Regions from separate parts of the Pseudoalteromonas sp. NJ631 genome, predicted to be linked through region 1. Evidence: predicted binding sites of a transcription regulator. Region 1 holds the regulator's gene; the other holds the start of a gene.
The links. The regulator NrdR, encoded in region 1, represses ribonucleotide reductase genes. The targets are predictions, from matches to a motif close to AAACACNANATNTNGTGTTT.
Positions count from the first base shown of each region.

Region 2: nrdA (class 1a ribonucleoside-diphosphate reductase subunit alpha) is a predicted target of NrdR. The motif match lies at 11,168-11,187, and genes of this name have one in related genera.

Region 1 covers NZ_AKXJ01000001.1:610,262-625,337, forward strand. Annotated here, with positions in the region: gene pomA (flagellar motor protein PomA) at 1-534, opposite strand, end outside; gene xseB (exodeoxyribonuclease VII small subunit) at 769-1,008, shown strand; gene ispA ((2E,6E)-farnesyl diphosphate synthase) at 1,008-1,907, shown strand; gene dxs (1-deoxy-D-xylulose-5-phosphate synthase) at 2,074-3,939, shown strand; gene A587_RS0102955 (ligand-binding sensor domain-containing diguanylate cyclase) at 4,044-7,124, opposite strand; gene A587_RS0102960 (phosphatidylglycerophosphatase A family protein) at 7,149-7,631, opposite strand; gene thiL (thiamine-phosphate kinase) at 7,640-8,602, opposite strand; gene nusB (transcription antitermination factor NusB) at 8,646-9,056, opposite strand; gene ribH (6,7-dimethyl-8-ribityllumazine synthase) at 9,068-9,532, opposite strand; gene ribBA (bifunctional 3,4-dihydroxy-2-butanone-4-phosphate synthase/GTP cyclohydrolase II) at 9,649-10,761, opposite strand; gene A587_RS0102985 (riboflavin synthase) at 10,790-11,446, opposite strand; gene ribD (bifunctional diaminohydroxyphosphoribosylaminopyrimidine deaminase/5-amino-6-(5-phosphoribosylamino)uracil reductase RibD) at 11,448-12,560, opposite strand; gene nrdR (transcriptional regulator NrdR) at 12,557-13,006, opposite strand; gene glyA (serine hydroxymethyltransferase) at 13,092-14,348, opposite strand; gene thrC (threonine synthase) at 14,606-15,076, opposite strand, start outside.
Region 2 covers NZ_AKXJ01000004.1:60,620-75,695, reverse strand. Annotated here, with positions in the region: gene A587_RS0109095 (lipopolysaccharide assembly protein LapB) at 1-664, opposite strand, end outside; gene A587_RS0109090 (lipopolysaccharide assembly protein LapA domain-containing protein) at 667-930, opposite strand; gene ihfB (integration host factor subunit beta) at 948-1,238, opposite strand; gene rpsA (30S ribosomal protein S1) at 1,300-2,967, opposite strand; gene cmk ((d)CMP kinase) at 3,065-3,781, opposite strand; gene aroA (3-phosphoshikimate 1-carboxyvinyltransferase) at 4,035-5,315, opposite strand; gene serC (3-phosphoserine/phosphohydroxythreonine transaminase) at 5,315-6,397, opposite strand; gene gyrA (DNA gyrase subunit A) at 6,607-9,279, opposite strand; gene ubiG (bifunctional 2-polyprenyl-6-hydroxyphenol methylase/3-demethylubiquinol 3-O-methyltransferase UbiG) at 9,545-10,255, shown strand; gene A587_RS0109050 (HAD family hydrolase) at 10,252-10,899, shown strand; gene nrdA (class 1a ribonucleoside-diphosphate reductase subunit alpha) at 11,255-13,540, shown strand; gene nrdB (class Ia ribonucleoside-diphosphate reductase subunit beta) at 13,594-14,724, shown strand; gene yfaE (class I ribonucleotide reductase maintenance protein YfaE) at 14,724-14,996, shown strand; gene A587_RS0109030 (YaeQ family protein) at 15,056-15,076, opposite strand, start outside.

The sequences.
Region 1 (15,076 bases):
TCCAATTGCTTTTGGGTCGTCCATGTTAGACAACATAGCTACCAAGCCGATGAGTGTTCCGATCATCCCCATCGCAGGCGCAATATCCGCGAGGGATTTAAATAAACCCGCGCCTAGTTCATGTCTTGAAGACGTTAGGGAAATGTCTTTTTGCAGTGTGGCACGTACAACATCAGCGTCATGGCCGTCGACTAACATATCAACGCCTTTACGCATAAATTGGTTGGGAATTTCAGCTTCTTCTAACGCTAAGAAACCACCTTTACGCGCAGAATCAGCAAGCTCAACGGCTTTTTCAATCAGCTCTTCAGGGGTTTCAATCTTAAACATGAAGGCCTTGCCGGCCACTTTACCAATGCCGAAAAATTGTCCAAGCGTAAAGTTAGACAATACGATAAAAATTGAACCACCAAATACGATAACGACGGAAGGCGTGTTATAGAACATAGCGATCTGGCCATCACTACTCAGTACCATCGACATTACAATCAAACCTATGGCACCCAGGATCCCTATTACCGTTGCTAAATCCACATGTCCTCCGAGGGAAGTTATTTGTGATAAATCACGCAGTTATTATTGTTTGAGTTATCGGCAAGTTTCTCTACAACTTAACACTATTATATTAAAAAGTGTTTAAAATGCGAGTTTATAGCAGATCTTGTAATGCCGATACTCCGTCAGATCAAAAAGTCTCTGGTTTTTTTGACCTTGGCGCGCAATCCCCCTAAAATTGCCACACTTTTACTTTACGGGTCAGTGTGACATATGGCAGTAAAAAAACCTGATAATTTGAGCTTTGAAGAGGCCATGCAAGAGTTGGAACAAATCGTTGCAGACATGGAAAACGGTAGCTTACCTCTGGATCAAGCACTTAAACAATTTGAGCGTGGGATAAAGCTCGCAAAAGCTTCAAACCAAAAACTTCAGCAAGCTGAGCAGCAGGTCGCTATTTTAATGGGCGAAGATGAGCAAGCGCAATTACAGCCATTTGAAAACGAAGCCTAATGTCAGCAAAATTACAAGAAAAACTCCTGTCAGCTAAGACTCGTGTAGAAACCACCGTTTTACACTATTTTGATAATGTGATTGATACTGAAGAAAATATCAAATCCGCAACGCGCTACAGTATAGAAAATGGTGGTAAACGCTTGCGACCATTCTTGGTGTACTGCACTGGTGAATTGTTTGGTGCGGCTTCAGGAGACTTAGACAAGGCCGCTGCTGCAATAGAGTGTGTTCATAGCTATTCGTTGGTGCACGATGATTTACCCGCGATGGATGATGATGAACTTAGGCGCGGCCGTCCAACTTGTCACATCCAATTTGACGAGGCGACTGCTATTTTGGCTGGTGACGCTCTGCAAACGCTGGCTTTTGAGCTGTTAAGTGAGCATCAATTCGCAGTAAACCACCATGCACAAATAAAAATGATTTCCGCGCTAGCTAAAGCATCAGGTCTACAAGGCATGGTTGGTGGCCAAGCACTTGATATAGCGGCTACTGATCGTTCGATTACCATAGACGAACTTGAACGTATTCATAAGCTAAAAACAGGTGCACTGCTAAGCTGTGCTGTGGAGCTTGGGATCTTATGCGGCAACCCAGAGCAAGTTACCGAGCAAGCATGTAATGCAATACGCACTTATGGTCGTGCAATAGGCCTTGCATTCCAAGTCAGAGATGACATTCTTGATGTAGAAGGTGACACGGCGGTGCTTGGTAAGCCACAAGGTTCTGACATAGAACATAATAAGTCTACCTACCCTGCATTGTTAGGCTTAGAACAAGCAAAAGAAAAAGCCGAACAGTTGATAGATGAAGCACTGGATGCGCTTACGAAAATAGATGGTGACACAGAAATACTTGCAGATTTAGCAAAATACATCATAGATCGAGAATATTAAGCTGACGTATAAAATAACTACGCCAAGCTAAGAAAATATTCACAAGTACTTTGTAAATACTGGCTAACATAATATTATGACCAGTTGGTGACGAATTTTAATAATTATGAAGTGAGCTGCGCGAGTAAGTACTCAGCAAAGACTCACTAGGACTCTGATAAATACCATGAAACTTGATAGTAGCAAGTATCCTTTACTCGCGTTAATTGACGACCCAAGTCAACTTCGTCAATTACCCCAGCATAAGTTATCTGCGTTAAGTGATGAATTACGAGAGTATTTGCTAAACTCAGTCTCTCAAAGCAGCGGTCACTTAGCTTCAGGTCTTGGCACGGTCGAACTGACCGTTGCATTGCATTACGTCTACAACACACCACAGGATAGATTGGTGTGGGACGTAGGTCATCAGGCTTATCCCCATAAGATCCTAACAGGCCGCCGTGACCAGATGCATACTATTCGCCAGAAAGATGGGCTACACCCTTTCCCATATCGAGAGGAAAGCCAATACGATACCTTTAGTGTTGGTCACTCAAGCACCTCAATTTCTGCAGCGCTCGCAATGGCTATTGCCGCTGAAAGAGAGGCAATAGGCCGTAAAACTGTTGCTATTATTGGTGATGGCGCAATGACTGCTGGTATGGCGTTTGAAGCCATGAACCACGCGGGAGATGTTAATCCGGACATGCTCGTGATCTTGAATGACAACGAAATGTCTATCTCGGAAAACGTTGGCGCACTTACAAACCATTTCGCTAAGATCCTCTCTGGTAGCTTCTATACCAATATTCGTGAAGGCAGCAAAAAGCTGTTAGCTGGTGTGCCACCAGTTAAAGAACTTGCTGGCAGAATGGAAGAACATTTAAAAGGGATGATAATCCCAGGCACTTTCTTTGAAGAGCTTGGCTTTAACTATATTGGCCCAATTGATGGACATGATGTTGGCACCCTAGTTGATACGCTGCGTAATATGCGTAACCTTAAGGGGCCACAGTTATTGCATGTTAAAACGCAAAAAGGGAAAGGCTATAAGCCTGCAGAGGCGGATCCTATTGGCTACCATGGCGTACCAAAGTTTGATCCAACCGTGCACAGCTTACCCAAATCAAAACCCAGCGCACCGACCTTTTCAAAAGTATTTGGTGACTGGCTCTGTGATATGGCCGCACAAGATAATAAGCTGATGGCTATTACACCTGCAATGCGTGAAGGTTCTGGTATGGTGCGCTTCTCTAAAGAGTACCCGACTCAGTATTTTGATGTTGCGATTGCTGAGCAACATGCTGTTACGCTTGGTGCTGGCTTTGCCTGTGAGGGCTTGAATCCTATTGTCGCTATTTATTCAAGCTTTTTACAACGTGCTTATGACCAATTAATTCATGATGTTGCACTACAAAATCTGCCAGTACTTTTTGCTATTGACCGCGCAGGTGTCGTTGGTGCCGATGGTGAAACACACCAAGGGGCTTATGATCTAAGCTTTTTGCGCTGCATTCCTAATATGGTGATCATGGCACCAAGCGACCTCAATGAATGTCGTCAAATGCTCTATACCGGTCACCGCCTAGATAGGCCAGCTGCGGTAAGATACCCTAGGGGCAGTGCGGGAAGCGCAGAGATTAGTGCAGAAATGAGCGAACTGGAAATTGGTAAGGGCAAGGTAGTAAGAGAAGGTGAAAAGCTGGCTATTTTAAGCTTTGGTACATTGCTTGAAAACGCTCAAACCGTTGCCGCAGAGCTAAATGCTACACTAGTTGATATGCGCTTTGTAAAACCTTTAGATACCGCACTTATCGAAGAGTTAGTGGTAACTCACGAGCGCTTTGTAACACTTGAAGACAACGCGATTGCTGGTGGTGCAGGTTCAGCTGTGAGCGAATATCTATTAGCCCAAGGCCATCTAAAGCCAATCAAACTACTCGGCCTACCTGATGAGTTTATTAAGCATGGTTCACAAACTGAGATCCACGCCGAACTGGGTTTAAACAGCGAAGGAATAAGTCAGCAAATTAAGGCCTGGCTAAATCCATAGTCTTGACTTTGAGCTGTTCTAAAAAAGGCTTCCATTTGGAAGCCTTTTTTATGTTCTTGTCCCATCCTAAACAAGGTTGACAGTTTAAGCGCTAGTGATGAGTATTACCTCATCCACACTCTCACTTCCGCAAGTCCATTGCTTTGCAAAAGTTGTAACTGAGACTCTATGTTCGCGCTTTGCTCAAATTCGAATGCATCCAATTGATCGTCAAAGATGATTGTCGCAGCACCATCACCGCCACGTTGTTTGACCTGATGCAATGCGATATCAGCTAAGTTCACAGATGATTCCCAGCCAATGACCTTACCACCTAGTAGTGGCAATGGATAATATGACCATCCCATCGACACCGTTAATTTAGTCGTTTTACCATTCGGTAAGCGGTAATCCGTTTCAGCAATCGCCTTACATAAGTCGCTGACGTACTCTTCGATATAGTCTCTGCTAAAGTCACGTAGCAGTAATAGGAATTCATCACCGCTCCAACGGACGACATAATCAGAACCTTGCGTTCGTGTATTGAGTAACGTTGCTAATTGCTGCAAACAGCTATCACCGCCAATTGGACCATAAGAATCATTAATTTTGCTAAAATCATCAATGTTCATAATCATCAATACCAAACTCTTATTTTGAGCCTGTAGTGACTGCGCATTGCGCTGATAATGCTCGACATCTTTTGGTAACTGATCAAAGAGGAAGCGACGACTACGTAGCCCCGTCAATTCATCTGAGTGACTTACAAGCTTAAGCTGAGTATTGACCTGATTGAGCTTTTCATTGGCTTTTCTGAGCTCTGTCGTACGCTCTGCTATCAACGCTTCTAGTGCGGCTTGCTTCCTTCTTTCTTGTGCTCTAAATACCCAGAAAATGAGATAGAACATAAATATAAATGCACAAGTGATAAACAGCCTAAAGTAAATCGTTTCATCAAAACGGCGCGGTAACGTAATGGATAAGTTAAGCACCTTCGCCTGCTCCCAATCTTGCCCTTGGCGCTTAACTTCTAAAACAAAGGTGAAGTTGCCTGGTGGTAAATTGGTATAAATTGCTTCGCGGCGAGATTGAGCATCACGCCATTGCGTATCGTGCCCTTTTAGCTTGTATCTAAATTCAATACTATGCGGCGCGTAAAAATCGATTGCAGTATAATTAATGGTTAGATCACGCTCCGATGTATCAAGCTGGATCACTTGATTTAAGGATTCTGTACTAAATACTCTATCGTGGGTAGACAATGACTCTAGCCTTGGCAATAAATCCCCACCACCAAAAAGCTGGACATTTTTAGGGATCTCAACGACACCTTGTAAGCTGGGGTAAAAAATAGCAGACTCGGTTTCAACCACTGCATCATGCCCAAGCCCCGAACAACATTGGCTTGGTCTGCCATCAAGCTGCCTATCGAATGGGCTTATTACTTGTTCAACTTGCAAACTCTCTATAACGTGACCAAATTGCGCAACGGGCATGCGATATACCCCTTTCATTGTGCTCACCCAGATGAGCTGATTGCTCTTGTCATAATGCAGCGAAAATATCGATCCGTAAGGCAATCCATTTGAAGCATCAAGCTGATACCAATCACCCTCTGAGGTACGATAGAATAACCCATCGTTGAGTGAGCCAACTAAAGTCGTCACGGTATCCAAATGCAAAATACTGGTGATATAAGCGGTATCCAATGACGTTTGAGAACCGATTTTTTCGATCCCCTTATCATTGTAACGATAAGCCCCTTTGTTTGTACCAATGAAGCCGTATCGAGGGAAGTCTTCAACAAAAGTGACGAATTGGCTACCGAGAAAGGCATTATAGGCAAACGGCGTTATCCCCTTGTAATCAAGGCGATACAAGCCCCTGCCAGTACCAAACCACATCCCCCCACGATTTGAAGGGCTGAGAGAAAATACCGGATTTTGCCTGAGCTCTCGCTCATTTAACTTTTGCAGTGTGCCATCTTCGTAAATAAGCGCACCACGGTCAGTACCAAGAATGAGCTTTTCACCGATAAATTCTAAGTCGTGTATTACAGAGCGATTTAACTGAGCACTTGTGAGCACGGGTTGATAACTATCATTTAACCCAATAATTCCAAGACCTTCTCTGCTAGCTACCCACAATTGACCATTGGAGCCTTGAGTAATTGCTGAGATAGCTTGATTTGTCCGTTGGCCGATATGATGACGCTCAACCTTACCTGAGTGAGCAAGCCAAAGTCCCTCATTTAAACTAGCAAGCCAGATATTATTATCGTTATCCATAAAAATATCGGCAAACCAGATGCTCTGATCTAGTTGAATTGGCTCAACAGCTTGCCAAATGCCATTATTTTGTCGGTATAACAATCGCCCATAAGTGGAAACCCACAGGCCACCTTCCTTATCGTTAAGAAACTTATATACCGCATTGTTACCCACTTCTTGGTAACGACGTAGTACTTCATCAATATCTAGAAAATAGGCGCCCAGCTCTGATGCTAAGAACAACTTACCATCGACCCAAGCTAAGTCATGTATGATGGTTTGTGCTAACTGTTCAGGTAATGACACTTTACTTGCCAATTCAAGCCGAACCCCATCGCCAGTGCGATTGCTTGATTCGCTGATTTTAAGTAAGTGACGCTCATTTACCAACCAAATACCATCTGGCACCAGCGCCATTTTAGTCACGGAACCTACAATTTGATTGATTTGGGTAACATCTAACGTACTTTGTTCGATGTTATTAGCGGCTAACGTCAGCTTTTTCGCAGAAACATAATACAGACCATTCGCAGCAATCCAGATCCCGCCATCTTCATCTTGCAAGATATCCCGTACAGGCCCCTGCAGATCGAAACGTCGAGCTTCTAAGGTTTTAGGGTTGAGTCTTAACAATCCTCGACGTGTGCCAACCCAGAGCATGCCAAATCGGTCTACCACCAATTTATTAATGGCATTGCTATTTAAAAACTCGGTATTTTGGGTATTGAAGTTTTGGAATTGATGACCGTCAAACCGACTTAAGCCAAACTGAGTTCCGAGCCAAATGTAGCCCTGATTGTCTTGAACGACACTCTTAACGCTTTGTGACGGTAATCCACTTTGGATATTCCACTGTTTAACTACGTAATCATCTATCGCCGCAAAACTCTTAATTGGTAGCAGCAAAGTGAAAATGAAAAACAATAGCCTTGTCATCTCGATTCCATCACATCAGCACAGTTAGACTAAAATGCCAGTTTTAAACAAAGCTTGCACGCAAATCAATGAAAAAATGCCAGCTAATACATCATCTAGCATAATCCCCGAGCCACCATGCAAACGTTTATCGAGCCATCTTATCGGACCCGGCTTCAAAATATCGAAAAAGCGGAACAAAATAAAGCCAACGATTAATGACTGCCAGCTAAGTGCCGCCCCTATCATGGTAATATAAAAGCCTGCCACTTCATCCCAGACAATGGCTGGATGGTCATGAACATTAACATCGTCTGCTGTTTTACCACACACCCAGATCCCAAATAACGTCATGACAATCGCAACAAGACATTGCAGCCAAATTGGTGCACCTTGGGTTGCAAAAATAAACGGTAATGCAGCGAAGGTACCAAAAGTACCAGGTGCTTTTTTCGCTAAACCAAGACCAAACCCGAGTGCAAAGAGTTGATGCGGCTTCTTTAAATTAAATACATACTGCTTAGCCAAACCAACTCCTAGCTAAAATGCTCAAAACCAAGCCCTGCGAGCTGGTAAGGTTGACCTTTTTTGAGCAATTGAATTTCGCCATTATTAGCCGTAATTTGGCCAATGCAAACTGGCTCAACACCATATTGCTTCAATCTAGTTTCCACGGCATTTTTGTTATTATCATTGACCGTGAAGAGTAACTCGTAGTCATCACCAAAACCGAGCGCGAGCCGCATGCGTGCATCTTCATCAAGACTTGAGCGCAGCGCATCAGACTGTGGGACTTTATCGGCATTTATCTTAGCGCCAACTAACGAGCTACGTAAAATATGCTTAAGATCCGCAAGTAAACCGTCTGAGATATCGATTGCAGAGGTAGCAAGGCCTCTGAGTACTTGACCCGCAGCAACTCGTGGCGCAGGATAGTGAAACTTTTCAAGCGCTGCTTTGTAGTGTTTTGGCTCAAGCGTCCAGCCTTGCTTTCGCGCTTCAATAGCAAGCCCTGCGTCACCAAGCGGACCTGTTACATAAATCCAATCACCCACTCGCGCACCTGAGCGCTTGAGTGCTTTACCAGTTGGTACAATACCTTTTGCACATACAGTGATAGTCAATGGACCTTGCGTTGTATCGCCACCTATTACTTGTACGTTATAGTACTCAGCGATTTCATGCATGCCTTCGGTGAAGGCCTCTAACCACTCCAAGTCAGCGCTAGGTAACGTTAAACCAAGCGACACCCAAGTAGGTTCCGCCCCCATTGCAGCTAAGTCGCTAAGGTTTACCGCGATCACACGGTGACCAAGTGCCCGAGGTGGAATATCTTCAAAAAAATGCACACCCGCAACTAGCGTATCCGTTGTTACCGCAAGCTGATTGCCAGCAGGAACTGAAACTAAGGCGCAGTCATCACCGATCCCAAGCTCTACATCTCGACGAATAATGCCACGGCCTTTAAAGTAGTGATTGATTAGCTCAAATTCTTTCATACACAAAAAAGCCGGCCAAGGCCGGCTATTCCTATAGTAAAGCTTATTTGCGAATAAACTTAACCGCTTTGTCTAGTACACCGTTAACGAATTTGTGGCTTTCTTCAGCGCCAAACATTTTCGCTAACTCAATACCTTCGTTGATAGCCACTTTGTATGGCACATCTTCACGGAATTTAAGCTCATAAGCACTAACACGTAACACGGCAAGCTCAACCATATCCAATTCTTCAAGTGGACGAGCTAAATGCGGACGAATTGCTTCGTCTAGCTGCTTTTGGTTAACAACAACACCACGCGCTAAGTCTTTGAAGTATTCCACATCGACTTTCGTTACGTCGTTTTCGATCAGCATTTGCTGTTCGATATCGGCAATTGGGTTACCACTTAGCTGCCAAGAATAAATAGCTTGTAAAGCAAGTACACGTGCTTTGCGTCTAGCTGCTGGTTTCACTGAGATTCCTCTTAAATTTGCTCTAGCACGTTCACCATTTCTAGAGCTCCAAGGGCGGCTTCTCCCCCTTTGTTGCCCATTTTAGTGCCCGCGCGCTCGATAGCTTGCTCAATGCTTTCAGTGGTAAGTACACCAAAAGCAACAGGGATGTCATAATCTAATGAAACGCTAGCTAAGCCTTTGTTAGACTCGTTAGCAACTAAATCGAAGTGTGGTGTACCACCACGAATAATCACACCTAGCGCAATAATCGCGTCGTGCTCTTTTTTCATCGCAACGCGTTTTGCTGCTAGTGGTAGTTCAACCGCTCCCGGTACATATACAACCGTGATGTCTTCATCGCTAACACCACCGGTACGTTTTAATTCATCTACAGCGCCTTCAAGTAAGCTGCTACCGATAAAATCGTTAAAACGTGAAATGACAATGGCAAATTTTTTGCCAGGAGCGTATTTATTACCTTCGATTACTTTCATTAGATGTTCCTAATCTGTATGAGCAATTGCCAAATTGAGGCGCATGATAGCACAGTAATGTGGCAATCGCCTACTACCAGAATATAGGCGATTGCGATCAATTTGGCATTTTGGAATTATTTTGGTTCGACGTATTCAACCACTTCTAAGTGGAAACCAGACAGTGCATGATATTTTTTCGGTAGACTCATTAGGCGCATTTTCTGAATGCCTAAATCAGCCAAAATTTGCGACCCCACACCTACGGTGCGCGAAGTACCTTGGAATTTACGGTAGTTCACCTGTTCGCCCGCATCTTCCGCAGCAAACGCCTTAACTAGCGCTTCCATTTCTTCGCTGTGTTCTTGCTTACCAAGAATGACTAATACACCTTCGTTGTCAGCGATGTGCTTCATGGCACTTTGCAGCGTCCAGCTTCTATCCGCACTGCGATCTGAATGAAGAATATCGTTAAACGTGCTTTGCAAATGCACACGCACTAAATTGGCTTCTTCCGATTTGATCTCGCCCTTAACCATCGCATAGTGAAGTTGATTATCAATGGTGTCTTTGTACGTCACCAGATTAAACTCACCGAACTCAGTAGGCAGTTTACACTCTGCTACTTTTTCGATAGTAGTTTCGTTTAAGTTACGATACTCAATTAAATCAGCAATGGTGCCGATTTTAATATCGTGTTCTTTTGCAAATACTTCTAGTTGTGGGCGGCGTGCCATAGTGCCGTCTGGATTGAGAATTTCAACAATCACAGATGCAGGCTCCAATCCCGCCAAACGTGCTAAATCACATCCAGCTTCAGTATGACCTGCACGCGTTAAAACGCCGCCTGGTTGCGCCATGATTGGGAAGATATGACCAGGTTGTACGATATCTTCAGGCACTGCACCTTTGGCAACTGCAGCTTGCACTGTACGAGCACGATCTGCCGCTGAAATCCCAGTAGTTACGCCTTTCGCAGCTTCAATAGACAAAGTAAAGTTGGTAGAGAACTGAGCGCCATTGGTTTTCACCATTAGTGGCAAGTTCAGCTGCTCACAGCGCTCCTGTGTCATGGTTAAACAGATTAACCCGCGACCATATGTTGCCATGAAATTAATTGCATCTGGTGTAATGTGCTCTGCTGCAATGATCAGATCACCTTCATTTTCTCGGTCTTCATCATCCATCAAAATAACCATTTTACCGGCTTTAATGTCCGCGATGATTTCCTCAGCACTATTTAAACTCATAGTTTTCCCATTTTTACTTTGTCTGTGGCTACTTTATAAAGCCAGCTTTCGCCAATAGACTGGTTGTGAGAGTGGACTCGCTGGCAGCGCTTGGCTCACCCTGAATTAGTCTTTCGAGGTAGCGGGCGATTTGATCAACCTCTAAGTTTAGTTTTGACCCGACTTGAAAACCTGCAATCGTCGTTTCTTGCGCCGTGTGAGGCACAATGGTCAGTTTAAAGCGATTTTGTTCCACGGCATTGACCGTCAAACTGATACCATCAATGGCAACCGAGCCTTTATACGGAATATACTTCATTAGCGATGACGGCGCAGCTAGCCAATAATCAGTCGCTCTGGCATTAGCGGTTATCTCTACCACTTCAGCGATACCATCCACATGGCCAGAAACCAAATGACCACCTAGGCGTGAAATCGGCTGCAGTGCCTTTTCAAGATTGACCTTTTGGCCTTGTTTGTACTCGGCAAAACGCGTCAAACTTAAGGTTTCGTTAGAAACATCGGCTTTGAAGCCATCATGAAACTTCTCAGTTACGGTCAGGCAGACCCCGTTAGTGGCAATGCTATCACCCAAGTTTACATCGCTCATATCAAGAGATGTCGTGGTTACACGAACAATTAAATCGCCGCCCTTGAGCTGCAATTGAGTTAATGTTCCTGTTGCTTCGATAATACCTGTAAACATTTTACTTCTCTTTAGTCGCGATAAGTTTGAGATCAGGCCCCACTTGGCAAACGTCGCCAAACACTAACTCTGGTATTTGCGACATGGCACTCAGTGGTGTGGTGTTAAACAGCCCTTTTCCAGCGCCAATTATTTTCGGTGCCAAATAGATGATATATTCATCAATTAGCCCTTGTTCATGCATTACCCCCGCAAGGGTGGCGCCAGCCTCAAGCCAAACATAATTACAGTGCTTTTCAGCCAGCTTGTTGAGCACGGCTTTTAGGTCGAGCTTACCGTTGATTTCAGGCACGACAATTTGCTCTACGAAATGAGGCCATTGCGCTGAATTATCAATAGTACGGCGAAAAATAATCACCGGAGATGCGATTTTAAATAACGCAAGATCTGGTGTCAGACGATTTTGTGAGTCAATAATCGCACGTATCGGCTGGCGTAGCTCAGGTTGAGGATAATCGGTGTCTTGCAAAAACTCTTCACGAACATTGAGTCTGGCATTGTCTACCATAACCGTATCGGCCCCGGTCAAGACCACGCAGCTTTGCGCACGGTGGCGCTGCACATCTAAGCGCGCTGCCGCTGAGGTGATCCACTTGCTCTGGCCATTGTTTAATGCAGTTTTGCCATCAAGAGAAGCGGCAAGCTTACAGGTCACGAACGGCAACCCATACTCCATTCGCTTCAAGAAACCAGTATTTAGCGCCCTTGCTTGTGGCTCTAGCAAACCAAAAGCCGTTGCAATTCCCGCGGCCTCTAACATTGCCAATCCGCGCCCTGCAACTTGTGGGTTAGGATCAACCATAGCTGCAACCACTCTGCTGACGCCTGCGTCGATCAGACCTTTAGCACACGGCGGCGTTCTGCCATAGTGACTACATGGCTCAAGCGTTACATAGGCAGTCGCACCAGCGGCTTTAGCTCCAGCTTGCTTAAGCGCATGCACTTCAGCATGGCCTTCACCTGCTTTTAAGTGCGCGCCTTCGCCGACGATTTCACCGTCTTTTACGATCACACAGCCGACGTTTGGATTGGGTGTTGTGGTGTATTTACCGCGCTTTGCAAGCGTGATTGCACGGCTCATGTAATCATGATCTTGCGCTGTGAACTGGCTCAATCCCCCAACCTCGCAATTTCTTCACCAAACTCACGAATATCTTCGAAAGAGCGATATACCGAAGCAAATCGCACATAAGCCACTTTATCGAGCTTTTTGAGGGCTTCCATAATACATTCTCCAATCATGTCGCTTGGTACTTCACGTTCGCCCGTACCACGAATTTGAGATTTAATCTGGTGTACCACTTCTTCTATTTGTTCTGTGCTGACGGGGCGCTTTTCCAGCGCTCGGTGCATGCCATTGAGTAACTTATCTTCATTGAAAGGCTCTCTGGTTCCATCTTGCTTTATTACGCGCGGCATTAAGAGCTCAGCACCTTCAAAAGTGGTAAAGCGTTCGTGGCATAAAATACACTCACGACGGCGACGGACTTGGTGGCCGGAAGCAACCAAACGTGAATCTATCACTTTGGTATCTTTGGCTGTACAGAATGGACAATGCATAGACGCTCTCGTTGACTCAAAAACAAAAAAGGCCGCTTGAATGCGGCCTTAATCATAACAAAAAACTGCTTTTTTGTGAGCGAAATTATGCGTAAACAGGTAATTTAGCGCAAATTGCTTTTACTTTTTCTTTCACTTGTGCCTGTACAGACTCATCATTGATGTTGTCTAGTACGTCACAGATCCAGCCAGCAAGCTCTTTCGACTCAGCCTCTTTAAAGCCACGGCGAGTGATCGCAGGAGAACCGATACGCAGACCAGAAGTAACGAACGGTGAACGTGGATCGTTTGGTACAGAGTTTTTGTTTACTGTGATGTTTGCACGGCCAAGCGCTGCATCCGCATCTTTACCTGTGATGTCTTTATCAATCAGGTCAAGTAGGAACAGGTGGTTTTCAGTTTTGCCAGAAACCACTTTATAACCACGCTCCTGAAGTACCGCAACCATAGCTTGTGCATTTTTAACCACTTGCTCTTGGTATGACTTGAACTCTGGCTGTAGTGCTTCTTTGAACGCAACCGCTTTCGCAGCGATAACGTGACATAGAGGACCACCTTGACCACCAGGGAATACAGCAGAGTTTAGCTTCTTGTAGATTTCTTCATCATCACAAGCAGAGATGATAAGACCACCACGAGGACCCGCTAGCGTTTTGTGCGTTGTTGTTGTTACAACGTGTGCATGAGGCACTGGGCTTGGGTAAATACCAGCGGCAACAAGACCTGCAACGTGCGCCATATCAACAAGTAGGTAAGCGCCTACTTTATCAGCGATTTCGCGGAACTTAGCCCAGTCAACGATACCTGAGTACGCAGAGAAACCACCGATGATCATTTTTGGCTTGTGCTCAAGTGCTAACGCTTCAACTTGCGCGTAATCGATTTCGCCAGTTTCTTCGTTTAGACCGTACTGAATAGCATTGTACGTTTTACCAGAGAAGTTTACGTGTGAACCGTGCGTTAAGTGACCACCGTGAGCAAGGCTCATACCTAGCACAGTGTCATGTGGCTGAAGTAGCGCTTGGAATACCGCCGCGTTTGCTTGTGAGCCAGCGTGAGGCTGAACGTTTGCGTAAGTCGAACCAAATAGCGCATTGGCACGGTCAATCGCGAGTTGCTCAACCACATCAACGTGCTCACAACCACCGTAATAACGCTTACCTGGGTAACCTTCAGCATACTTGTTTGTTAGCTGAGAACCCTGCGCTTCAAGTACACGTGGGCTACAGTAGTTCTCAGAAGCGATAAGCTCGATGTGCTCTTCTTGACGTGAAGTTTCTGCTTCAATCGCTGCAAATAGTTCTGGGTCAAAATCTGCAATATTCATGTTACGTTCTAACATGGTTTCTCCTAGGTAAACGTAAGGGTATTTTTAAAGACAATCTAGCATCACAAGATAACCAGTTTGCCTATGAAATCAGCATGGGCATATTTAAGCAGGGATTGAATTTATTTCACACCCCTATCGCGATGATATTTTTTTATTTAAACATTAATATTTTAAATAAGACAACCTAAGTTGTATTTGAAAAGCTAATATAGTCTTGAAATTGACCTTATCTGAGTGGGCGTTCTACCCACTCAGACAGGCTCTCTGATTTAGTTGAGTTTTGCTAACATTGCTGCCTTCAAAGCATCATAATCTGCACTAAGCGGCTCTGCCAAACATGGTTTTTGCAATGCATCGACCAACGGTTTTGGCATGTCAAGTTTCTGATTTAAAACACCTTCTACAGATTCCTTAAACTTCGCAGGATGCGCAGTGGCAAGGAAAATTCCGGTTTCATCCGCTTGAGAGTCCAGCGCTAATCCTTCGTAGGCTATCGCAGTATGTGGCTCAGCCAAGTAACCTTTATCATGTAATTCTTGCATTACTGTCTGAGTTCGCGCTTCCGTCACCGAACGTGAATAAAAGTCATGTTTGTTAAAATCCTCTCTATCTAGCATGATTTCAACACGAGGCCAGTTATTAGGTTTACTCACGTCCATCGCATTAGAGAGTGACTCCAAAGTGTCGTTTGGTTGCCACTCACCCGAGGCAATATAACGGGGTACAGTGTCATTTTGGTT
Region 2 (15,076 bases), on a different contig from region 1:
AATCATCATGTTTGTATGCATCTTTGCCCATTTCGTATAAGGGTCTTACTGTTTCATGCGCGAGCGCTGTCGCTTTTTCGAATAGGCTTGGATTCTTTTCTTGATTTGCAGCTTCACAATAGAAGTTTGCAATAGTGGCGCAATGGGACGACTTTTTGAAAAGCTCAGGATGCGCTTCATACATATGAACGCCTTTTCGCCAATCTCTAGTTTGAGAGTATAGGTTTAAAATTGGATCGAGTGCATCCTTAAACCCAAGCTTTACAAGAATGACTAAGTGTTCTTCAGCACTATCCAACAGACCCGCTAAGACGTAATCTTGAGCTAGCTCTAGACGACAGGACTTCACCACTTCTTCATCTAGATTAGGTTGTTTAAGTAATAGCTCATGAATTTTTATCGCTCTATCTAACTCTCCCCGCTTTCTAAAAAGCGATGCGAGTGTTAAATAATGATCAACGGAGTCTGCTGAGACTTCAAGTAATTTGGTGAGGTGTTCAAGACCCTGATCTTCTTCCCTATCTAGTAGGAATTTTAGGCCTTTACTGTATTCAGAAGTAATTTGTCTACTTTGCTCTAGGGCTTGATTCTTTGCACTATTTTTACCCATAACATAACCGTAAGCGGCGGCTACAGGTAGTAATAAAAACAGCAGCTCGATCATAACTAGCGTTCGGCTGCTTGACTAAGCTTACTATTACTTTTTTTTAGGCGATGATTTTGCCATTTAAGCTTAGATAAAACCGACGCAGTTACAAGTAAACCAATAATTATCCCAAGAGCTAAGCAAATACTCATTAAGGTTGCGAGTGGTAACTCTGCACTTGCAATTACAAAATTGACATTAACAACTTGTGGATTTTGTGTTCCAACTAAAAATGCAATCAGTATGGCAACAACAGCTAATCCCTTTTTCAATACTGCAACCAAGTTTAGCTCCGTTAGACTTAATTATTTAAGCTTTCGTTTACTCTATCGCGCAGCTCTTTGCCTGGCTTAAAGTGTGGTACGTATTTACCATCCAATTCTACAGTTTCGCCCGTCTTAGGATTACGACCAGTGCGAGGTGAACGGAAGTGAAGCGAGAAACTACCAAAACCACGGATTTCGATACGTTCCGAGTCTGATAATGAGCCAGCCATTTGTTCAAGGATTTCTTTTACCGCATTCTCTACATCTTTAACAGGAACGTGAGCGTGCTGCAGTGCAAGTTGTTCTATCAATTCAGACTTTGTCATAATGTTTCCTTTAGTGTAAAAGGAAGGGCTAAGCGCCCTTCCTAGTTTAAAGACTGATTAATTAGTCTTTTTGAGCATTTTTGAAAGCTGCAGCCATTGCGTTTTCGAACGCTGGCTCATCTTTCTTAAGCTTCTCTAGTACTTCTTTTTCTTCAGCTTCGTAGATAGCTTTAACCGATAGGCTGATAGTACGGTTCTTACGATCAACACCTACAAATTTAGCTTCGATTTCGTCGCCTTCAGAAACAGCAGCAGTCGCGTCTTCAACACGCTCTTGCGCGATGTCAGCTACACGGATGTAACCTTCAACGCCTTCGATTAGCTCAACAGTTGCGCCTTTAGCATCAACTTCAGTCACTTTACCTTTAACAATAGCACCTTTTTTGTTGGCGTCTAGGTAGTTAGTGAATGGATCAGCGTCGATTTGCTTAACGCCTAGAGAGATACGCTCACGCTCTGGGTCAACTTGTAGAACGATAGCTGTGATTTCGTCACCTTTCTTGTACTCACGTACAGCTTCTTCGCCTGGAGTGTTCCAAGAGATGTCAGATAGGTGTACAAGACCGTCGATACCGCCGTCAAGACCGATGAAGATACCAAAGTCAGTGATAGACTTGATCTTACCAGAAACTTGGTCGCCTTTGTTGTTAAGACGAGCAAATTCTTGCCAAGGGTTAGCTTTACACTGCTTAAGACCTAGAGAAATACGACGACGCTCTTCGTCGATTTCAAGAACCATAACTTCAACAGTATCACCTAGTGAAACTACTTTTGAAGGGTGAATGTTCTTGTTAGTCCAATCCATTTCTGAAACGTGTACTAGACCTTCAACGCCTTCTTCGATTTCAACGAAACAGCCGTAGTCAGTTAGGTTAGTTACACGACCAGTAAGCTTAGCACCTTCTGGGTAACGACCAGCGATAGCAGCCCATGGATCTTCGCCAAGTTGCTTAAGACCTAGAGAAACACGAGTCTTCTCTTTGTCGAACTTAAGTACTTTAACGTTGATTTCGTCACCTACGTTCACGATCTCTGAAGGGTGCTTAACACGCTTCCAAGCCATGTCAGTGATGTGTAGAAGACCGTCAACACCACCTAAGTCTACGAATGCACCGTAGTCTGTAAGGTTCTTAACGATACCCTTAACTTCTTGACCTTCAACAAGGTTTTGAAGAAGCTCTTCACGCTCTTGTGAGTTCTCAGATTCGATAACAGCACGACGTGAAACAACAACGTTGTTGCGCTTCTGGTCTAGCTTGATAACTTTGAACTCTAGCTCTTTACCTTCAAGGTGAGCTGTGTCGCGAACTGGACGTACATCAACAAGTGAACCAGGTAGGAATGCACGGATTGAATCAACTTCAACTGTGAAACCGCCTTTAACTTTACCGTTGATCATACCAACAACAGTTTCGTGCTCTTCACATGCTTTCTCTAGACGGATCCAAGCTTCGTGACGCTTCGCTTTCTCACGAGAAAGGATAGTCTCACCGAAACCGTCTTCGATAGCGTCAAGTGCTACATCTACTTCGTCGCCAACAGCAACTTCTAGTTCACCAGCAGCATTTTTGAATTGCTCTGCAGGGATTGCACTTTCAGATTTAAGGCCAGCGTCAACAAGAACAACGTTGTTCTCGATAGCGATTACTGTACCTTTAACGATTGAGCCTTGCTCAACTTCAAAACCCTGTAGGCTTTCTTCAAATAACTGCGCAAAATTTTCTGACATACTAAATACGTCTCTATAAAGTTAAATTACCAATTAGCAACCATGCTGCATGGGGTTGTTAAATAAACACTAGCTTCCTGCCTGTGTCATTAAAAAATTACTTAGGTAAACAACTTTTTGGAAGTTTACCTGCCACAATGGCGTCTTGAATAAAAGACATAACCTGTTTGAACACTTGCTCAGCATTATGCTCAGTTGTATCAACAACTATCGCATCGCTAGCAGGAACTAATGGGGCAACCTTGCGATTCATATCGCGATCATCGCGAGCTTTAATGTCTTCTAACAGACCACTTAGTGTAACATCATGGCCTTTCTCATTCAACTCAACAAATCGCCTGCGAGCACGTTCTTCTGCACTTGCAGTCAAATAAATTTTAAGTTCAGCATCAGGGAACACCACCGTTCCCATATCACGTCCATCTGCAATTAAGCCAACTTCAGTTCTAAAAGCGCGCTGACGTCGTAATAATGCTTCTCTCACTCGAGGTAGCGCCGCAATTTTTGACGCAGCTGCGCCGACTTCTTCATTGCGAATGGTGTTAGTAACATCTTCACCTTCAAGTACAATTTTGCTTTTTTTAGTTTCTTTATCGATAGAAAATTGTACATCCAAATTGGCAGCGAGTGGGACCAACCCCTCTTCGTTATCAGTTGCAATTTGGTGGTGTAATGCTGCTAACGAAAGCACGCGATAAATCGCACCGCTATCCAACACTTCCCAATTTAATGTTTCAGCTAACAAGCGACAAACAGTTCCTTTGCCTGAACCACTTGGGCCGTCTACGGTGATAACTGGCATAGCTGCCTGCATTTAGACCTCCTAAAAATGCTCACCTGAATTTGACGGCGCATAGTATACGTCAATTTGCTGAATATATCCTTATTTACCTGTCATTTTTTGTTATATCTCAAATTATTAGTGCAGCGAACGGTGCTAAATGCCAGGTGCTGACTGGCTTTGACTGAATAAAATTCAGTCAAATATGTGCGTATTTGACTTTGTAATGATGACTATTTTAGAGAAGATTTTAAGGTGCTGAACATCTTCAGCACCTTGGATGAAATTAATACTGACTAATACTTTCTAACACTGAAAAATAGGTTGGGAAAGTTTTTGCCGTACATTTAGGGTCGTTAATCGTGATAGCTTGACCACCCACTGCCACCATCGAAAAACACATCGCAATGCGATGGTCATTGTATGTGTCTACATCCGTAAAATTAAAATTAGCTGGTGGTGTAACTTCGATAAAGTCGTGCCCTTCTACTACTTCTGCGCCTACTTTTTTAAGTTCAGTCGCCATGGCAGCTAGCCTATCGGTTTCTTTCACGCGCCAATTGTAGATATTACGAATTGCCGTTTTACCTTTTGCGAATAGTGCTACGGTTGCAAGCGTCATCGCCGCATCGGGGATAGCGTTGGCGTCAATGTCCACACCATTTAGCTCACCTTTTCGGACAACGATACGCTCATCGTGCCAATCAATGTTTGCACCGACTTGTTCCATCACTTTGGCAAAGCCGATATCACCTTGCACACTTTGTTTACCCACTCCCTTTATCTCAATTTCACCACCTGCAATTGCAGCCGCTGCGATGAAATAAGAGGCAGACGAGGCATCCCCTTCGACCATAAGTGTTCCAGGAGATTGATACTGCTGGCCTGCTTTTACCACGAAATGTTGATAATCGTGGTTTTCGACATGAACCCCAAAGTGCGCCATCACGCCAATGGTAATATCAATATAAGGCTTTGAAACCAGTTCACCTTTAATCGCAATATTCGTATCGCCACTAAAAAGTGGTGCTGCCATCAATAATGCAGTTAGGAATTGGCTTGAGATACTACCGTCAATCTCAACTTCACCACCAGCAAGTTGCTTACCTGTAATTTTTAACGGCGGGTAGTCTTTGTTTTTGAGATATTGAATATCTGCACCAAGCGTTTGCATGGCATCAACAAGATGGCCAATTGGGCGCTCTTCCATTCGTGGCTCACCAATCAGTTCATAATCACCGGGTATAGCTGCAAGCACTGCAGTTAATGGGCGATATGCTGTACCGGCATTGCCTAAAAATAGCGGCTCAACGGGGGTGTTAAAGTTACCACCATTTCCTTTGACCAGTGCCACTGTATTATCATCTTCTAACGTTACTTCAACGCCTAACTGAGACAATGCGCCTAACATATGGCGGATATCATCGCTATCCAATAAGTTCGTCACTTTTGTCGTGCCTTCACACAACGCTGCAAGCAACAAAATACGATTTGATAAGCTTTTAGAGCCAGGTAACGTGACACTGCCACTGACTTTAGTAATAGGCTTGAGGGTCAATTGTTCCATCAACTGTTCTCCCGTGCGAATTTATCCATAAATGCAACTAACGCTTTGATCCCTTCAATTGGCATGGCGTTGTATATACTAGCTCGCATGCCGCCAACAAAACGGTGGCCTTCAAGTGCAATTAAACCGTTTTGTTCTGCCTCTGCCAAGAATTTAGCATTTAGGCTATCATCATTTAACCAAAATGGTACGTTCATCAATGAGCGACAATGTTTTGCAACTTTGTTTGAATAGAAGTCAGAGTCGTCAATATAATCGTATAAAATGGCTGCTTTTTCTTGATTGTGCGCTTCCATGGCTTTAACACCACCAATGCTTTCAAGATACTTGAATACCTCAAACGCAAGATACCATGCAAATGTCGGTGGTGTGTTGTACATGCTTTGCTGATCAGCCTCAATGGCGTAATCAAGGATAGCAGGTCTTGGCAGCCCTTCACGCTTCAATAACGTCTTACGTACAATGGCGATACTGAGCCCTGAAGGACCGATATTTTTTTGTGCGCCAGCATAGATCAAATCAAAGTCATCGACGTTAATTTCACGAGATAAAATATTGGAAGACATGTCCGCTACAATTGGTGCAGTTGCATGCTTTGGAACGTCAAATATTTCGATACCGTCGATGGTTTCGTTTGGACAATAGTGAATAAATGAAGCGTTTTCTGGTAACTTCCACTCGGAAACACGTAAAATGTCGAATTGACCATTTTCGTCAGAACGAATATTAATCGCATGCGTTTGCGTGAATTTTTCACCTTCTTTCGTCGCACCGGTAGACCAGATCCCGTTCTCGATATATACGCCAGGTACACCATCTACATGTAGGTTTAGCGGTACAGCAGCAAAGTGACCTCGACCACCACCATGCATAAACAGAACTTCAAATTCATCAGAGATGTTCATCAAACGACGTAAGCTTGCTTCACATTGCTTTGCCATTTCGAGATACGGTGCCGAACGATGGCTCACTTCCATCACTGAAACACCTAGATTTTGCCAATCTAGAAATTCTTTTTGCGCTTTTTTCATAACTTCAACAGGTAACATCGCAGGACCCGCGCAAAAATTATAAACCGTCATATTTTTCCTCATTCCAAATAATCTAGATCATCCAAAGAATAGCGTTATTCTCATGACTTTTTGGATGAACAGTGGGCTGCCCGACTAAAACATCGGATTGTTGGTAGCCTTAATTTATCAGGCTTCAGGCTCTTGTCATAGAGGAACAGATTGAAAAAATTGACAGAAAGAAAAAAAGCGACCGAAGTCGCTTTTTTTGGGTAGAATTTTTATTCCTCTGCGTCAGATCCCGCAGCAGGTGTTGCTTCACCTTCTAGCTCTGCAACATCACCTTCAGGCAACGCTTCCACTTCAATTTCTTCGATGCGTTGAAGACCTACTACCTTTTCTTCTTCCATCGTACGGATCAGAATAACACCTTGGGTGTTACGGCCTACCGTAGAAACTTCGTTTACACGCGTTCTAACTAGCGTACCACGGTTTGAGATCAACATGATTTCATCGTTGTCATCAACTTGAACCGCGCCAACCACAGAGCCATTTCTTTCAGTTACTTTGATTGACACAACACCTTGTGTTGCACGGCTCTTCGCTGGGTACTCTTCAAGCGGTGTACGCTTACCATAACCATTTTCAGTTACGGTCAAGATTGCACCATCGCCTTGTGGTACGATTAGTGATACCACTTTCACGTCATCTGGCATCTTGATACCACGAACACCTGTTGCTGTACGGCCCATCGGACGTAAAGCCAACATTTCTTCGCCAGTTTCAGGATCGCGCTTCACTTCACCTGTTTCTGAATCTCGCTGCTTCTCGTTAAAGCGTACAACTTTACCATGCTCAGTAAATAGCATGATGTCATTTTCACCTGTAGTGATATTAGCACCGATCAGGCTATCGCCTTCGTTCAAGTTGATAGCAATAATACCACTTGCACGCTGACGGCTGTATGCAGTCAGAGGTGTTTTCTTAACGATACCACTTGCCGTTGCCATGACGATAAACTTATCTTCTTCGTATTCACGAACCGGTAAAATTGTCGTAATACGCTCATCAGCTTCGAGTGGTAACAAGTTAACAATTGGCTTACCGCGCGCAGCACGTGATGCAAGCGGCAGCTGGTAAACTTTCAACCAATACAAGCGGCCAGAAGTGGAGAAACAAAGAATTGTATCGTGAGTATTTGCAACGAGTAGACGTTCGATAAAGTCTTCATCTTTCATCTTAGTTGCAGATCGCCCTTTACCACCACGACGCTGAGCTTCGTAATCGCTAAGAGGTTGATACTTCACATAGCCTTCGTGAGAAAGCGTAACTACAACGTCTTCTTCGTTGATCAAATCTTCTAGACTGATATCGTGCGCAGCAGCAGTGATCTCTGTGCGACGCTCATCACCATACGTTTCTTTGATTTCAACTAACTCATCGCGGATCACTTCCATCAAACGCTCTGGAGTAGAAAGGATGTACAGTAGTTCAGCGATAAGATCGAGTAGTTCTTTGTATTCTGCTAGAATTTTCTCGTGCTCAAGACCCGTTAATTTGTGTAGTCTTAAGTCTAGGATTGCTTGGGCTTGTTGCTCAGACAAATAGTACTGACCATCACGGATCCCTAATTCTTCCGCTAACCAATCTGGACGCGCAACATTTTCTTCACCAGTACGCTCAAGCATTGATTTAACGTTACCAAGATCCCAAGCTCGCGCAGTTAGCGCCGCTTTCGCTTCCGCTGGTGTTGGTGACTTACGAATAAGCTCAATGATTGGGTCAATATTGGCTAGCGCAATTGCGAGGCCTTCAAGCGTATGCGCTCGGTCTCTTGCCTTACGCAGGTCAAATACAGTACGGCGCGTTACGACTTCACGACGGTGAATAATAAACGCATCAAGCATTTCTTTCAGGTTGAAACACTTAGGCTGGTTGTTGTCTAGTGCAACCATATTGATGCCAAACACAGTTTGTAGTTGTGTTTGCGCGTATAGGTTGTTTAGTACAACCTCACCGACTTCACCGCGTTTGATTTCAATAACAATACGCATACCGTCTTTATCCGACTCGTCGCGTAGTGCACTGATCCCTTCAACCTTTTTGTCTTTAACAAGTTCAGCAATCTTTTCAATTAGTCTTGCTTTGTTAACCTGGTAAGGAATTTCATGAACGATGATGGTTTCTTTGTTTGTTTTCTCATCGACTTCGATTTCAGCTTTCGCGCGGATGTAGATCTTACCACGGCCTGTTTTATAGGCTTGTTCGATGCCGTTTTTACCGCTAATGATGGCGGCAGTCGGGAAATCAGGACCCGGAATATAGTCGATTAACTCTTCAATGGTGATGTCTGGATTCTGGATCACAGCCAAACAGCCATTGATCACCTCAGTTAAGTTGTGAGGTGGAATATTGGTCGCCATACCAACCGCGATACCAGATGAACCATTCACCAATAAGTTAGGCACTTTAGTTGGTAACACATCTGGAATTTGCTCTGTACCATCGTAGTTTGGTACATAATCAACGGTTTCTTTTTCAAGGTCAGCAAGTAACTCGTGAGCGACTTTCGCCATACGTACTTCGGTATAACGCATCGCAGCTGCAGAGTCACCATCGACAGAACCAAAGTTACCTTGTCCATCTACGAGCATATAGCGTAGAGAGAAAGGCTGAGCCATACGTACAATAGTATCGTAAACCGCGCTATCACCATGCGGGTGATATTTACCGATTACGTCACCAACTACACGAGCTGACTTTTTATAAGGTTTGTTCCAGTCATTTTTAAGTTCATTCATCGCGAACAATACACGACGGTGAACAGGCTTTAGGCCGTCACGTACGTCAGGTAATGCACGACCTACGATTACACTCATTGCATAATCTAGGTATGAATTTTTTAATTCATCTTCGATATTGACTGGCAGGATTTCATTGGCGAGATCAGACATTTGACTCCACTTTCCTTCAGTGTCCACCCCTTTTGTGTCACACTACAACTTGTGTTGAGATGCTATCTGAATATCAAATTGCTTTTTCTGCTGAAGCGCCAATTAAACGCACTTCAAAAAATAGCCGAATTGCCTCAGAGTATCAGCGGGGGCTTTGTTTATTATAAAATTCGTCAAGCATGCTAACACACTTTTTACCGTTTTACAGGTGCTATTTTTATCTAATCCCCTTTATAATGCGCTCAATTCGACGAGGAAGTTTTTTATGACCGAACATCAAAATGTAGACCCTAATGAAATCGCTAAATTTGAAGAAATAGCAGAGCGCTGGTGGGACCGAGAGGGAGAATTTAAACCATTACACGACATTAACCCTTTGAGGTTGGACTTTATTAACGATAAGTGTGAAGGCCTATTCGCAAAAACAGTATTGGATGTCGGTTGTGGTGGTGGGATTTTAACAGAAAGCATGGCTAAGCTGGGTGCAAATGCAACCGGTATCGATATGGGGCAAGAGCCGCTTAACGTTGCAAAGCTTCACGCATTAGAGGTCGGCGTTAACGTAGACTATCAAAAAGTGCCAGCGGAAGAATTCGCAGCCATACACCAAAGTGAATTCGATGTAGTAACTTGCATGGAAATGCTAGAACACGTGCCAGACCCAGAATCCATTATTCGTTCAGTCGCACAGCTAGTTAAGCCTGGTGGTCATGTATTTTTTTCTACCTTAAACAAAACCACAAAAGCGTATTTACTGGCTATCGTCGCCGCAGAAAAACTGCTTAAAATGGTTCCTGAAGGCACGCATGAGCATGATAAGTTTATTCGCCCTTCGACCTTAATTGATTGGGCTGAAAAGTACGACCTCAAAGTTAGAGCGGCGACAGGGATTAACTACAACCCTATCGGCAAAACATTTACCTTAACTAAAGACGTTTCAGTTAACTACATTCTACACTTTGAGAAGCTGGCATGATCCAAGCGGTACTATTTGATTTAGACGGCACCTTGCTGGATACCAGTGATGATTTGGGCGCTGCACTAAACCACGTTTTAACTGCTAATAAAATGCCTACTGTCGGCAAACAGGTATATAGCAGTGCGATTTCAAACGGCGTAGCAGCGATGTTGCAGGTAGGATTTGGTGAGTCACTAAAGCACTACGACACTAAGGTTTTACGTCAGGGTGTGCTCGACTACTACCTGGAGAATTTATCAGTACATTCCCAATGCTTTGCGCAAATTGGTGAGTTATTAGCGGCACTTCTAGAAAAAGAGATTCAGGTTGGGATCATGACAAACAAGCCTGAGTTTTTAACACTTCCGCTACTAAAACAGATCCCTGAACTTGCAAAGATCGAGACAGTAGTATGCGGAGATACACTGGCGGTGGCCAAACCTCATCCCGAGCCTTTACTGTTGGTAGCGTCAAAATTGGGGGTTTCACCAGAGCAGTGTATTTATATTGGCGATGCTGAACGAGACATTATTGCTGCAAAATCCGCAAAAATGATTAGTGCAGCAGCAATGTGGGGATTCATTCCATCTGAAGCTGAAGCTAAGTCTTGGCATGCGGATCTCTATCTTACTAACCCGCTAGACACGTTATCGCATATTTAGTGCCGATAGAAAAATAAAACACCATATATTGTGTTTTTGCTATAATAGATACGAATTTGTGTAGAAAAAAATCAGTTAGAATTTTTTTTTATTTTTGCTGAAAAGCATCATCTTTTTGTTGATTTTTCTTTGTGGGCAGATAAGTGGATTGTCATAGGTTAGTGGATACTTACATAAATAAATTATCCCAAACTTATCCACAATTCTGCCCGAGTTGTTCTCTTGCAAATTCACGTCAACCCCACTATCTTGTGATCCCTAGCCACTAGGGCACCATATATAGTGGTGGTTTGCTAAACAATTTTATATTCGTGCGATATCTAAAGCGCGTTCCTAAGGAATACAGGCACATAACATGAACCAACAGCTATCTGTATGCAAAAGAAACGGTCGCAAAGAACCGTTAGATCTAGATAAGATCCATCGTGTCATTACATGGGCGGCAGAAGGCCTAGATAACGTCTCAGTTTCTCAGGTTGAATTAAAGTCACACATCCAGTTTTATGACGGTATTCGTACTGGTGATATCCACGAAACGATTATTAAAGCTGCAGCCGATCTGATCTCAAAAGAGTCTCCAGATTATCAGTATCTAGCCGCTCGTTTGGCTATTTTCCACTTGCGTAAGAAAGCCTATGGCTGTTTTGAGCCGCCGCACTTACACGACCACGTGGTAAAGCTGGTTGAAGACAAGCGCTATGATCAGCACCTTCTCACTGACTACACAAAGGCAGAGTTTGATGAGCTAAATAGCTACATCGACCATAGCCGAGATATGAACTTCAGCTATGCAGCCGTTAAGCAGTTGGAAGGTAAGTACCTTGTACAAAACCGCGTAACAGGCGAGATCTATGAAAGTGCGCAGTTCTTATATGTTCTTGTTGCTGCAAGCCTGTTTGCAAACTACCCGAAAGAAACGCGTCTAGATTACATTAAGCGATTCTACGATGCGGTTTCAACATTCAAAATTTCATTACCAACGCCAATTATGGCGGGTGTTCGTACGCCGACACGTCAGTTTAGCTCATGCGTACTGATTGAATGTGCCGATAGCCTAGATTCAATCAACGCAACTTCTTCTGCGATTGTAAAATACGTCAGTCAGCGCGCTGGTATTGGTATCAACGCTGGTCGTATTCGTGCACTAGGTAGCCCAATCAGAAATGGTGAAGCGTACCACACAGGATGTATTCCGTTTTATAAGCACTTCCAAACGGCTGTTAAAAGCTGTTCTCAAGGCGGTGTGCGTGGTGGCGCAGCGACCCTATTCTACCCGCTTTGGCATCTTGAAGTTGAAAACCTATTAGTACTAAAAAATAACCGTGGTGTTGAAGAAAACCGCGTGCGTCATTTAGATTATGGCGTGCAGTTCAACAAAACCATGTATAGCCGCCTAATTAAAGACGACTATATCACGCTATTTAGTCCATCAGACGTGCCAGGTCTTTACGACGCATTCTTTGAAGATCAAGATAAATTCGAAGAACTGTATGTTAAGTACGAGCAAGATGAATCTATTCGTAAGAAACGCATTAAAGCGATTGAATTATTCTCAATGTTTGCACAAGAGCGTGCGAGCACTGGTCGTATTTATCTACAAAACGTTGACCACTGTAATACGCACAGCCCGTTTGACTCTAAGGTTGCACCGATCCGCCAGTCAAATCTATGTCTTGAAATTGCACTACCAACGAAGCCGTTAAGCCATGTAAATGACCCTGAAGGTGAAATTGCACTTTGTACGCTTTCAGCATTTAACTTAGGTGCCATCAAGTCTCTAGATGAGCTAGAAGAGTTAGCAGAGCTTGCGGTTCGCGCACTTGATAACCTATTAGACTATCAAGACTACCCTGTTCCTGCTGCGTACAATGCAACGATGGGACGCCGTACACTGGGTATCGGTGTGATTAACTTTGCTTATTATCTTGCAAAGAACGGTGTTAAGTACTCAGACGGTAGCGCTAACGGCCTAACACACAGAACATTTGAAGCGATCCAATACTATCTGATGAAAGCATCGAATGAACTGGCAAAAGAGCGCGGCGCTTGTCCTAAGTTTAACGAGACGACTTATTCACAAGGTATCATGCCAATAGATACCTATAAGCGTGACCTTGATAAAGTCTGTGAAGAGCCATTACACCTTGACTGGGATGCATTAAGAGCAAATATCCAAGAACACGGTATGCGTAACTCAACGTTGTCAGCCTTGATGCCATCGGAAACATCATCGCAAATTTCAAATGCGACAAACGGCATTGAACCACCTCGTGGCCATATCAGTGTCAAAGCGAGTAAAGATGGTATCTTGAAGCAAGTTGTACCAGAGTACGACCGCCTCAAAGACAACTATGAGCTACTTTGGGATATTCCATCTAACGATGGTTACCTTGCGCTAGTTGGTATTATGCAGAAGTTCATCGATCAAACTATCTCTGCAAATACCAATTATGATCCAAGTAAGTTTGAAGCGGGTAAAGTTCCTATGAAGCTATTGCTAAAAGACTTACTCACCGCGTACAAACTTGGTGTTAAGACACTTTACTACCATAATACCCGCGACGGTGCTTCGGATGCTCAAGATGAGTTGAAACCAGAAGCAGAAGACGATGGCTGTGAAGGCGGCGCTTGTAAGATATAACTTTTTATGCGGGTGGTCTTCACCCGCTTTTTTAGGTATTGAGTAACACATTTATGGCATATTCTACGTTTAGCAGAAATCATAACGACCAATTAAAAGAACCGATGTTTTTCGGGCAAACTGTTAATGTATCTCGCTACGACCAACAGAAATTCCCTATTTTCGAAAAGCTAATTGAAAAGCAATTATCGTTTTTCTGGCGTCCAGAAGAAGTAGACGTAAGTAAGGATAGATTGGACTTCCAAGCACTCCCTGAGCACGAAAGACATATCTTTTTGAGCAACCTAAAATATCAAACGTTGCTAGACAGTGTTCAAGGTCGCTCTCCGAACGTTGCACTTTTGCCGATCGTTTCCATCCCTGAACTTGAAACTTGGATCGAAACTTGGGCGTTTAGTGAAACTATTCACAGTCGCTCTTACACTCACATTATTCGTAATGTGACGCAAAACCCAGAAGTGATCTTTGACGACATCGTGGGCAATGACAAAATTGTTGAACGTGCGGATGCAGTGACCAAGTATTACGACGAACTGATTGAAAAGGTAAGCCTTTATAATCAGTACGGTGAAGGCAAACATGAAATTAACGGCACAACGGTCGTCATTAACTTGTTTGAGCTGAAAAAGCTTCTGTACCTTTGCATCATGTCGGTAAACATCTTAGAAGCGATCCGCTTCTACGTGAGCTTTGCTTGCTCATTTGCTTTTGCTGAGCGAGAGCTTATGGAAGGTAATGCAAAGATCATCAAGCTGATTGCTCGTGATGAGGCGCTTCATTTGTCTGGCACACAGCATATGCTGAATATCATGCAAGAAGGCAAAGACGATCCAGAAATGTCTATCGTGGCAGCACAATGCCGTGACGAAGCGATTAAGATGTTTGTTGAAGCAGCTGAGCAAGAAAAAGAATGGGCTGAGTACCTGTTTAAAGACGGTTCAATGATTGGCCTAAACAAAGATATTTTGTGTCAATACGTTGAGTACATCACAAATATTCGTATGGCAGCAGTTGGTTTACCAACGCAATTTGAGACCAAATCGAATCCTATTCCGTGGATCAATGCTTGGCTTGTTTCTGACAATGTTCAGGTTGCACCACAGGAAGCTGAGATCAGCTCATACCTTGTTGGACAAATCGACTCTGAAGTTGATGCCTCTGACTTTGGCGATTTCGACCTGTAATGGTTGAAAAGCCTTCCTTCCTAATTCAGGTTGAGAATATTGAGGAGCCACTGAAATATGTGGCTTCTTCGTCTTCGATACTCGAAACCCTTGAAGCCGCAAATATTGAAGTCCCCTATCAATGTCGCGAGGGTTTTTGCGGCGCCTGCCGCGCCAAACTCATCGAGGGACAAACACAGTACGCGAACGAACCACTTGCTTTTGTGAGAGATGGGGAAATTTTATTGTGCTGTAGCAGACCCACAAGCCATATTAAAATAGAGTTGCCGTAAATAACCAAAACACGAGATAGTAATTTGTTCTCTAACAGCCGTTATCCCTAACTAATGCCTTAAATCAGCTTGGTAATTTG